DNA from 2 places in the Mycolicibacterium chitae genome. Region 2 is predicted to be linked to the other one. Evidence: riboswitches for the same ligand, from Rfam matches in the RefSeq annotation. Region 2 holds a riboswitch; the other holds the start of a gene.
What was found. Region 2 has a riboswitch for thiamine pyrophosphate ahead of thiC (phosphomethylpyrimidine synthase ThiC). Riboswitches for the same ligand answer to the same signal wherever they lie in the genome.
Positions count from the first base shown of each region.

Region 1: another riboswitch for thiamine pyrophosphate. It lies ahead of EL338_RS01920 (ECF transporter S component); the one in region 2 lies ahead of thiC (phosphomethylpyrimidine synthase ThiC).

Region 1 is NZ_LR134355.1:389,648-394,332, forward strand. It holds gene EL338_RS01905 (CbiQ family ECF transporter T component) at 1-489, opposite strand, end outside; gene EL338_RS01910 (energy-coupling factor ABC transporter substrate-binding protein) at 500-838, opposite strand; gene EL338_RS01915 (energy-coupling factor ABC transporter permease) at 835-1,524, opposite strand; cobalamin riboswitch at 1,560-1,761, opposite strand; TPP riboswitch at 1,807-1,918, shown strand; gene EL338_RS01920 (ECF transporter S component) at 1,913-2,512, shown strand; gene EL338_RS01925 (ABC transporter ATP-binding protein) at 2,509-3,936, shown strand; gene EL338_RS01930 (energy-coupling factor transporter transmembrane component T family protein) at 3,933-4,685, shown strand, end outside; gene EL338_RS01935 (nucleoside/nucleotide kinase family protein) at 4,678-4,685, shown strand, end outside.
Region 2 is NZ_LR134355.1:4,327,203-4,331,887, reverse strand. It holds gene thiD (bifunctional hydroxymethylpyrimidine kinase/phosphomethylpyrimidine kinase) at 1-601, opposite strand, end outside; gene thiC (phosphomethylpyrimidine synthase ThiC) at 598-2,226, opposite strand; TPP riboswitch at 2,217-2,326, opposite strand; gene EL338_RS20825 (HNH endonuclease signature motif containing protein) at 2,374-3,813, opposite strand; gene EL338_RS20820 (hypothetical protein) at 3,834-4,172, opposite strand; gene EL338_RS20815 (sodium:solute symporter family protein) at 4,189-4,685, opposite strand, start outside.

The DNA of each region.
Region 1 (4,685 bases), 1.5 Mb from region 2:
GACCGCCTCCCGGGCCGTCATGGCCGAGCGCACCAGGATGCCGACCAGGCGATACGTCAGATCGGCGACATGGCACAGCGCCGCCGGCACGCCCGCGCGCCGCGCCAGGTCCAGCAGATCGGCCATCAGGGTCGTCACGGCCAGGCCGATGGTCGCCGCCGACGCCGCGACCGACCGCAGCGCGGTGTCCACGGCCAGGTCGACCCCGCCGGGTTCCAGGTGCGGCCCGCCGCGCAGGCTCACCGCGATCGGCACCGAACCGATCGCGATGAACACCGCCGGCCCCAACAGCGCGAGGAAGAACAGCCGCGCCCGGACCCGGGCCAGCGCGATCGTCGCGACCGCGGTGACGACCAGCACCAGGGGCGCCCCGGTGCGCGGCGGCAGCACCATCGCGCACAGGAGCAGCCCGCCGTACAGACACACCTTCTCCAGGGCGGGGTCGGTCGACCACCGGTTCTGGGCGGCGCTGATCTCGAGCGGGTTCACGACGCGGTGGTCACCCGGTCGTGGGTTGCGTTTCCTTGCGGCCGCGCTGGCGTCCGGCGTACCAGCCGATGGCGCCGCCGAGCACGATGCCGCCCAGCCCGGCCTGCAGCGCGAACAGTCCGGACTCGACCTCGCCGGGCAGCTCGCCGACCAGCGGGGAGAACCAGGGCTCGTAGTCCTCGTGGATCTCGGTGATCACTTCCTCGGCCTGGCCGTCGGCGCCACCGAACTCGGCCTCGGCGTCGCGGGAGTAGCCGAAGAGCAGGGAGCCGACGGCGATCACGATGGCCAGCCCCAGCAGGGCGATAACCATCGGGGCCATGGAACGTCCGTTGGAACCGGTGCTCATGACTGGACCTCCTCGCGCTCGGTGCTGCGGTTCAGGAAGCCCAGGTTCACCAGCTCCGAGGAGGCGACCTGGATGAGCACGCGGACCACGACGACGGTGATCAGCCCCTCGACGATGGCCAGCGGCACCTGCGTGACGGCGAAGACGGCCAGGAACTCGGCGAAGCTCTCCGCGATGCCGCCCTCGGCGGCCGGGAAGGCCAGCGCCAGCTGCACACTTGTGACGATGTAGGTGACCAGGTCGGCGACGAACGCCAGGGCGAACACGGCCGGCAGCAGGCCGACCCCGGCCTTGCGCAGCGCGAAGAACACCGCGAACCCGGCCCACGGCCCGGCGATCGCCATCGAGAAGGCGTTGGCCCCCAGCGTCGTGATGCCGCCGTGCGCCAGCAGCAGCGCCTGGAACAGCAGCACGATCGTCCCCAGGAACGCCATCACCGGTGGCCGGAAGATCGCGGTGCCCAGCCCCGTCCCGGTGGGATGGGAGCTGGAACCGGTCACCGAGGGAAGCTTGATCGCCGACATGACGAACGAGAACGCGCCGACCGCGGCCAGCAACGGCCCCGCCGACGGATGCTTCCGCACCGTCACGACCACCTGTCTGGCGCCGTAGACGACGAACGGCGCGGCCGCGATGGTCCAGGCCACCGCGTGCACCGGGGGCAGAAAGCCCTCTGCAATGTGCATGGTTGTAGTGCCTTTCCGCCCAGCACCTCGTGGGCATCGATGTTGGTGCTGTGGTCGGTCTCCTGGCTCACGGGTCTCCCGGGCCAGATCAACTGGTCCGGACCGGCGGCGTCCGCCTTCCCACCCGCGCACGAGGCCCGAGCAGTGGCATGGGGGAAACCGTCTTCCCGCTCACAGTGGCGAGGGCCGCCTCGGATTCGCACCGAGTTCCCGTTCACCGCAGCCCACGGAGCATACCGCCGCGGTGCTTGCCCGCAGTGCGACTGCGCTACCTTGGTGCAGATAAACCCACACGGGAGTGCACGCGGCAGTGCGCTGAGAGGACGGCTGAGGGCCGTCGACCGTATGTACCTGTCCGGGTAATGCCGGCGTAGGGAGTGTGAAAGCCATGGCCGAACGGGTGTACCGCTGGCGGGTGGTCGACATCGTCGTGGCCAGCGTGCTCGCGGTCGCCGCGGGTCTGGTGTTCGTCCTGTGGAACATCGCCTCGAATCCCCTGACCGCCCCGCTCAGCGCGCTGCTGCCCGGTCTGCAGGCGCTGGCCGGCGGCGGTTGGCTGTTCGCCGGGGTGCTGGTCGCGATGGTGATCCGCAAACCCGGCGCGGCGCTCTACGGCGAACTGGTCGCGGCCACGGTGTCGGCGTTGGTCGGCAACCAGTGGGGCGTGCTGACGCTCGAATCCGGCCTGATCCAGGGCCTGGGCGCGGAGTTGGTGTTCGCGCTGTTCTTCTACCGGGTGTGGAACCTGCCGGTCGCGGTACTCGCCGGCGCGACCGCCGGGCTGGCGATGGCGATCAACGATCTGGTGCTCTGGTATCCGGGGGCCGCGACGGCCTTCGCCGTCACCTACACCGCCGCCGGGATCGTCTCCGGGGCGCTGCTCGCCGGGGCGCTGTCCTGGTTCGCGGTCCGCGGGCTGGCCAAGACCGGGGCGCTGTCGCGGTTCGCCTCGGGCCGGGCCTGGTCGGCCGGCGACCCCGCGCGGTGATCGGGGCCAGCGCCCGGGGCTGGTCGTGGCGGCACGCCGGTCGCGCCCGGCACGCCATCAGCGATCTGGACCTCGACATCGCCGCGGGGGAGCGGGTCCTGCTGCTGGGCGCCAGCGGATCGGGGAAATCGACTCTGCTGCAAGGGCTTGCGGGGCTGCTCGGCGGCAGCGAGGAGGGCGACGAGTCCGGCCGGTTGCTGGTGGACGGCGCGCCGCCGGGCGAGCGGCGCAGCCGGATCGGCATGGTGCTGCAGAACCCCGACTCGCAGGTGATCCTGTCCCGCGTCGGCGACGACGTCGCGTTCGGGATGGAGAACTTCACCGTCGAGCGGCGGGCCATCTGGCCGCGGGTGCGACGCGCGCTGGACGCCGTCGGCCTGTCGCTGCCGCTGCACCGGGACACCGCCCGGCTCTCCGGTGGGCAGCAGCAGCGCCTCGCGTTGGCCGGCGTGCTCGCGATGAATCCCGGTCTGCTCCTGCTGGACGAGCCGACCGCCAATCTCGACCCGGCCGGTGTGCTCGAGGTCCGCGACGCCGTGGCCGCGGCCGTCGAACGCACGGGTGCGACGCTGGTGGTCGTCGAGCATCGCACCGAGGTGTGGCTGCCGGTGGTGGACCGGCTGATCGTGTTGGGCGAGGCCGGGGCGATCCTCGCCGACGGCGCGCCGGCCGACGTCATCGACACCGAGGGCGAGCGGCTGACCCGCGCCGGGGTCTGGGTGCCGGGCGTCGAACCGCCCCGCCCGCCCCGCGGCGGCGTCCGCGGTGCGGCGTTGCTGCGTTCGCACGGCCTGTCGGTCGGCTATCCGTCGGGGCGTCGCACGGACATCGGCGACGTCGAGATCCTCGGCGGCGCAACCACGGTCGTGTCCGGCCCGAACGGGTCGGGCAAGTCCGCGCTGGCGTTGACGTTGGGCGGGCTGCTTCCGCCGCGGGCGGGCCGGCTCGAGGCCGCGGCCGGGTTCGCGCCCGCCGCGGACCGCCGCGCGCCCATCGCCTGGCGCTCCCGCGAGCTGCTCACCCGCATCGGCAGCGTCTTCCAGAATCCCGAGCACCAGTTCCTCACCGGCAGTGTGCGCGACGAATTGGCCTGCGGGCCAAGGGCGCTCGGCCGCGACGAGGCCACGATCGCCGAGCTGTGCGACGGGCTGCTGGAACGCCTGCGCCTGACGGGCCTGGCCGAGGCGAATCCCTACACGCTGTCCGGCGGTGAGCAGCGCCGGCTGTCGGTGGCGACCATCCTGGCCACCCAGCCGGAGCTGATCGTCCTCGACGAGCCGACCTTCGGCCAGGATCGCAACACCTGGGCGGAGCTGGTGGGCCTGCTCGCCGAGATCGTCGCCGCCGGAACCGGTGTCGTCGCGGTCACCCACGACCTCGACTTCACCGACGTGCTCGCCGACCGCCGGATCGAGTTGTCATGACCGGCGCCCCTACCCTCAACCCGGTCGCGAAACTCGCCGCCGCGCTGATCCTCGCCCTGGGCCTGATCTTCAGCGTGGACTGGGTGTCGGCGCTGACCGCGCTGGTGCTCGAGGTGGCCCTGCTGCTGGTGCTGCGGGTGCCGCTACGGCAGATGCTGCTGCGCGGCGCGGTGGTGCTGCTGGCCGCGGCGCTGACCGCCGTCACGATCCTGCTCTACGGCCAGCCCGGCGGCACGGTGTACTGGCATTTCCTGCTCATCAACGTCAGCGACGGCTCGATCACGTTGGCGCTGGCGACATTCCTGCGGGTGCTGGCCATCGCGCTGCCCTCGGTCCTGCTCTTCATCGACACCGACCCCACCGAACTCGCCGACGGCCTCGGCCAGGTGCTGCGGCTGCCGGCGCGCTTCGTGCTCGGGGCGCTGGCGGGCCTACGCCTCGTCGGGCTGCTCCGAGAAGACTGGCAGTATCTGGGTTTCGCACGCCGGGCGCGCGGAGTCGCCGACCGAGGCCGGCTGCGGCGCGTGGCCGGGCAGGCATTCGCGCTGCTGGTCTTCGCGGTGCGGCGCGGTTCGATGCTGGCCACCGCGATGGAGGCCCGCGGGTTCGGCGCCTACCCGACCCGCACCTGGGCGCGTCCCTCGCCGTTCGGCGGCCGCGAGATCGCGTTGATCCTGGCGGCTTTCGCCATCGTCGCCGTGGCGATCGGGGTGTCCGTCGCCACCGGGCATTGGAACTTCATTGGAAAT
Region 2 (4,685 bases):
GGTCCGGGCTCAGTTGCGAGGACCGCAGGTGCCCGCCCTTGACCAGCGCCCACTGCGTCCCCAGCGCGTGCAGCGCGCGGGCGGCGTCGCGCTGAGAGGCCTCGTCGACGACGTCGATGTCGACCAGTAGGCGCACCTCGTCGAGGTTGGGGGTCACCAGGGTGGCCAGCGGGAACAGTTCGGTGCGCAGCGAATTCAGCGCCGACGGGTGCACCAGCGGGTCGCCGTGCATGGACGCGCAGACCGGGTCGACCACCAGTGGGGTGCGGCCGGCCTGGCCCTCGGCGCGCCAGGTCTCGGCGACGCAGCCGATGATCTCCGCCGAGGCCAGCATCCCGGTCTTGGCGGCCTTGACGCCGATGTCGGAGGTCACCGCCTGGATCTGCCCGGCGATGATCTCCAGCGGAATCTCGTGAAAGGCCTTGACGCCCACGGTGTTCTGGACGGTGACGGCCGCCAGCGCCACGCAGCCGTGCAGGCCCAGCATCGCGAAGGTGCGCAGATCGGCCTGGATGCCCGCGCCGCCCCCGGAGTCGGATCCGGCGATGGTCAGCACCGTCAGCGGCGTCTGCCCGGGTTGCGCCAGCGGGAGGACGTTCATAGCGTCGATTCTGACACGGCCGGTTCCAACGGGAGGTACACCCGGTTGCCGTGCTCGGCGAACTCGGCGGACTTGGCCGCCATCCCGCGTTCGATCTCGCCGGCGGTGCCGTCCGGGTAGGCGTCCCGGATGTCCTGGGTGATGCGCATCGAACAGAACTTCGGCCCGCACATCGAGCAGAAGTGCGCGGTCTTGGCCGGTCCCGCCGGCAGCGTCTCGTCGTGGAACTCGCGGGCGGTGTCGGGATCCAGCGCCAGGTTGAACTGGTCCTCCCAGCGGAACTCGAAGCGCGCGGTGCTCAGGGCGTCATCGCGCTGCTGGGCGCGGGGGTGCCCCTTGGCGAGGTCCGCGGCGTGCGCGGCGATCTTGTAGGCGATGACGCCGTCCTTGACGTCCTTGCGGTTGGGCAGGCCCAGGTGTTCCTTGGGGGTGACGTAGCACAGCATGGCGGTGCCGGCCTGCGCGATGATCGCGGCGCCGATGGCCGAGGTGATGTGGTCGTAGCCGGGGGCGATGTCGGTGGCCAGCGGTCCCAGGGTGTAGAACGGCGCCTCCTCGCAGAGTTCCTCCTCGAGGCGGACGTTCTCCACGATCTTGTGCATCGGGACGTGGCCCGGACCTTCGATCATCACCTGTACGCCATGGCTTTTCGCGATCTTGGTGAGCTCGCCCAGGGTGCGCAGCTCGGCGAACTGGGCCTCGTCGTTGGCGTCGGCGATCGAACCGGGGCGCAGGCCGTCACCCAGCGAGAAGGTCACGTCGTAGCGGGCAAAGATCTCGCACAGTTCGGCGAAGTGGGTGTAGAGGAACGACTCGGTGTGGTGGGCCAGGCACCAGGCCGCCATGATCGATCCGCCGCGCGAGACGATGCCGGTCACCCGGTCGACGGTCAGCGGGATGTGCCGCAGCAGCACGCCGGCGTGCACGGTCATGTAGTCCACACCCTGCTCGCACTGCTCGATCACGGTGTCGCGGTACATCTCCCACGTCAGCTCGGTCGGTTCGCCGTCGACCTTCTCCAGTGCCTGATAGATCGGCACGGTGCCGACCGGGACGGGGGAGTTGCGCAGGATCCACTCGCGGGTCTCGTGGATGTTCTTGCCGGTGGACAGGTCCATGATGGTGTCGGCGCCCCACCGGGTGGCCCACACCATCTTGTCCACCTCCTCGGCGATCGACGAGGTCACCGCGGAGTTGCCGATGTTGGCGTTGATCTTCACCGCGAAGGCCTTGCCGATGATCATCGGCTCGCTCTCGGGATGGTTGTGGTTGGCGGGGATGACCGCGCGCCCGGCGGCCACCTCGCTGCGCACGAGTTCGGCTGGTACACCTTCACGTTCGGCGATGAACGCCATCTCGGCGGTGATCTCCCCGGCGCGGGCGCGCTGCAGTTGAGTGCCGCGGTCCCGGATGATCGGGCGGTGCGGCAGTCCGGCATCGAGGTCGATGCGCGCGTCCGGATCGGTGTAGGGGCCGGACGTGTCGTAGACATCCAGATGCTCGCCGTTGCTCAGGTGGATGCGGCGAAACGGCACCCGCGCGCCGTCGGGAAGTTCCCGATACACCTTGGCGCTTCCCGAGATTGGGCCACCGGACAGGTTGGCAATAGCAGAAATATCACTCATCGTGCACTCCCTACGCCGGCATTACCCGGTCAGGTTCGTACGGTCGACGACCCCAGTCGTCCTCTCAGCGCGCTCGGTGCGCACTCCCGTGTGGTTGTATCCGCGCCCACCATAGTGGGCGCCGCCGCGGACCGCTAGTGCGGTGCCTCAGAACGGTGGTGGTTCGGGTGGGGGTTCGGGATTCAGCGCGTAATACTGGGCGTTTTGGGTGCGTTCGTAGTTGATGCGGTAGGCGGTTTGTTGGGCGCGGGTCATGGTGCGGGTGGGCATGGCGTGGCCGCGGCCGGGTGTGGGTGGGGGTGCGGCGGGCAGGTCGAGGTGGCCGGTGGACCGCGTCAGGCTCGGGAACAGCAGGGCGCCATGGGGTTTGGTGCGATAGGTGTGGCCGGTCGGGGAGGTCCACAGGATGGTGCCGTCGTGGCGTTGGGTGTCTTTCCACCAGCGTGGACCGGTGTAGAAAGTTTTCAGCAAATGATGTCGACGGCATAAAATTTTGAGGTTCGACGGGTGGGTCGGCCCGTGTGGCCAGGGCACGGTGTGGTCGACGTCACAGACCTGGGCCGGGGCGTCGCAGCCGGGGAAGCGGCAGGTCAGGTCGCGGGCGCGGACGAAGGCGGCCAGCGCGGCCGAGGGCCGGTAGCCCGGTTCGGGGTCGCTGTGCTCGCCGGGATGAGCCAGTTGCAGTTGTTGGGTGGCACGTTCGGCGATGTCGGCAAGGGCTTGTTCGCTCAGTACTCCGTAGCCGGGTAGGTAGCCGGTGCCGGCGGCCGGGTCGGACAGCACGGTGATGACCACTTCGGGTTGCGGCGGGGCGGGGTCGGTGAGGGTGGGGCAGTCCTCGCGGCCGCATTGGCAAGCCATGGTGGTGGCCCCGGCCGCCAGGGCGCCGAGGGCGTCGGCGCGGCGGCGGGCTTTGGGGCGCGGGTCTTGGGGGCACACGGAGTCGGCGAGGGCATTGAGGCGGGTGTCGAAGGCGATGGCGTCGGGGGCGGCGACGGTGCCCCAGATTTCGGCGTTGCCGTCGCGGTCGGGGCCGATGCCGATCTCGCGGTCCTCGGCGGGGGTGCGGGTGGGTTTTTTGGCGAGCCGGTCGATGTCGAGGACGCAGGTGTCGATGGCGTCGGTCAGTTTCTTGCGGGACAGGCGGTTCCAGCGGTGCACCTGGCGGGCGATGATGGCGTCGAGGGTGGCGACGTCGGCGTCGTCGAGGATCAGTTCGGTACGGGCGACCAGGACGGTCAGGACGCGGTAGTCGACCAGGCCCAGGGCGAATTTGGCGGCGGTCTGGGGTAGGCGTTCGTGCAGGGCGACCGCGACTCGGATCAGGGCGGCCGCGCGTGCCCGGCTGATCCGCAGGGCGCAGGCGACTTCGGCGGTGACTTGTTCGTGGCCGTCGATGAGCCATTGTTCGCGTTGGTCGGCGTCGATCTCGTGCAGGCGGCGGTCGAACAGCTCGGCGATCGCGGCCACCCGACGTGCCGCGGTGGCGGCCTCGAGCCGGGCCGAGGCGCCCATGGCGTCGACCAGAGCGGAAGTGTCCAGCTCACGCACCTGCGTGACCGGCGGCAACACCTCCACTTCGAACATATGTGCAGTATGCCACCGGCCTATGACAAGGTGGTCCGGTCTCCGCGCAACTCGAGGACGAACGCCACGATCACCGCCGCCGCGGTACCGAGCCCGCTCAGCGCCAGCACGTACCAGAACGTGCCGCTGTAGGACGCGATGATCAGCAGGACGAACGACGTCAGCACGGCCGCGCTGGCCTTCCAGGTGAACCCCGGAACCAACGCGACCTCCGAGGCGTCGAGGTCGTCGTCGACGGGTTCGGCGCCGGTGCCGTCGGCCAGCTGGCGCCGGATCCGGAGGAAGCTCAGCCCGCCGACGATCAGGTAGATGACGGCGAGGACCAAGCCGATGCCCGCGCCGAGGTAGAAGAGGGTCACAACACTGCCTTCCTGATTACTGTTGTCCGGCGGGGACGCGCTCGTCGGGAGTGGGATCGGGATCGGGATCGGGATCGGGATCGCTGGGCGCGGCGTCGCGTTCGAGCAGCGCCCCGGTGCCGTCGGCGAGGCTGTCGAAGTCGAAGCGGGTGTTGGACCGCAGACTGACCACGATCGAGACGATGGCCGACGCCGCGATCAGGCCGATGATCCCGAACAGCGGACCGTAGGTGGGTCCGAGCGTCTCCCGCAGCGGGCCGCCCACGGCGACGCCCGCGAGCACCCCCGCGACGTACCCGGTCCCGGTCATCCGCGACCAGAAGATGCTCAGGGCCACCGGGATGAGCAGGCTGGTGCCGTAGAAGTACACCGTGGTCACGAGATTGACGTAGTCGATCCCGGTCAGCACCACCCCGCCGGCGATCGCGGCCGCGACGATCATGCTGCCCTTGGTGATGGTGAGCAGTGTTCGCTCGGATACCTTGGGCCAGTAGCGATGCACGATGTCGACCG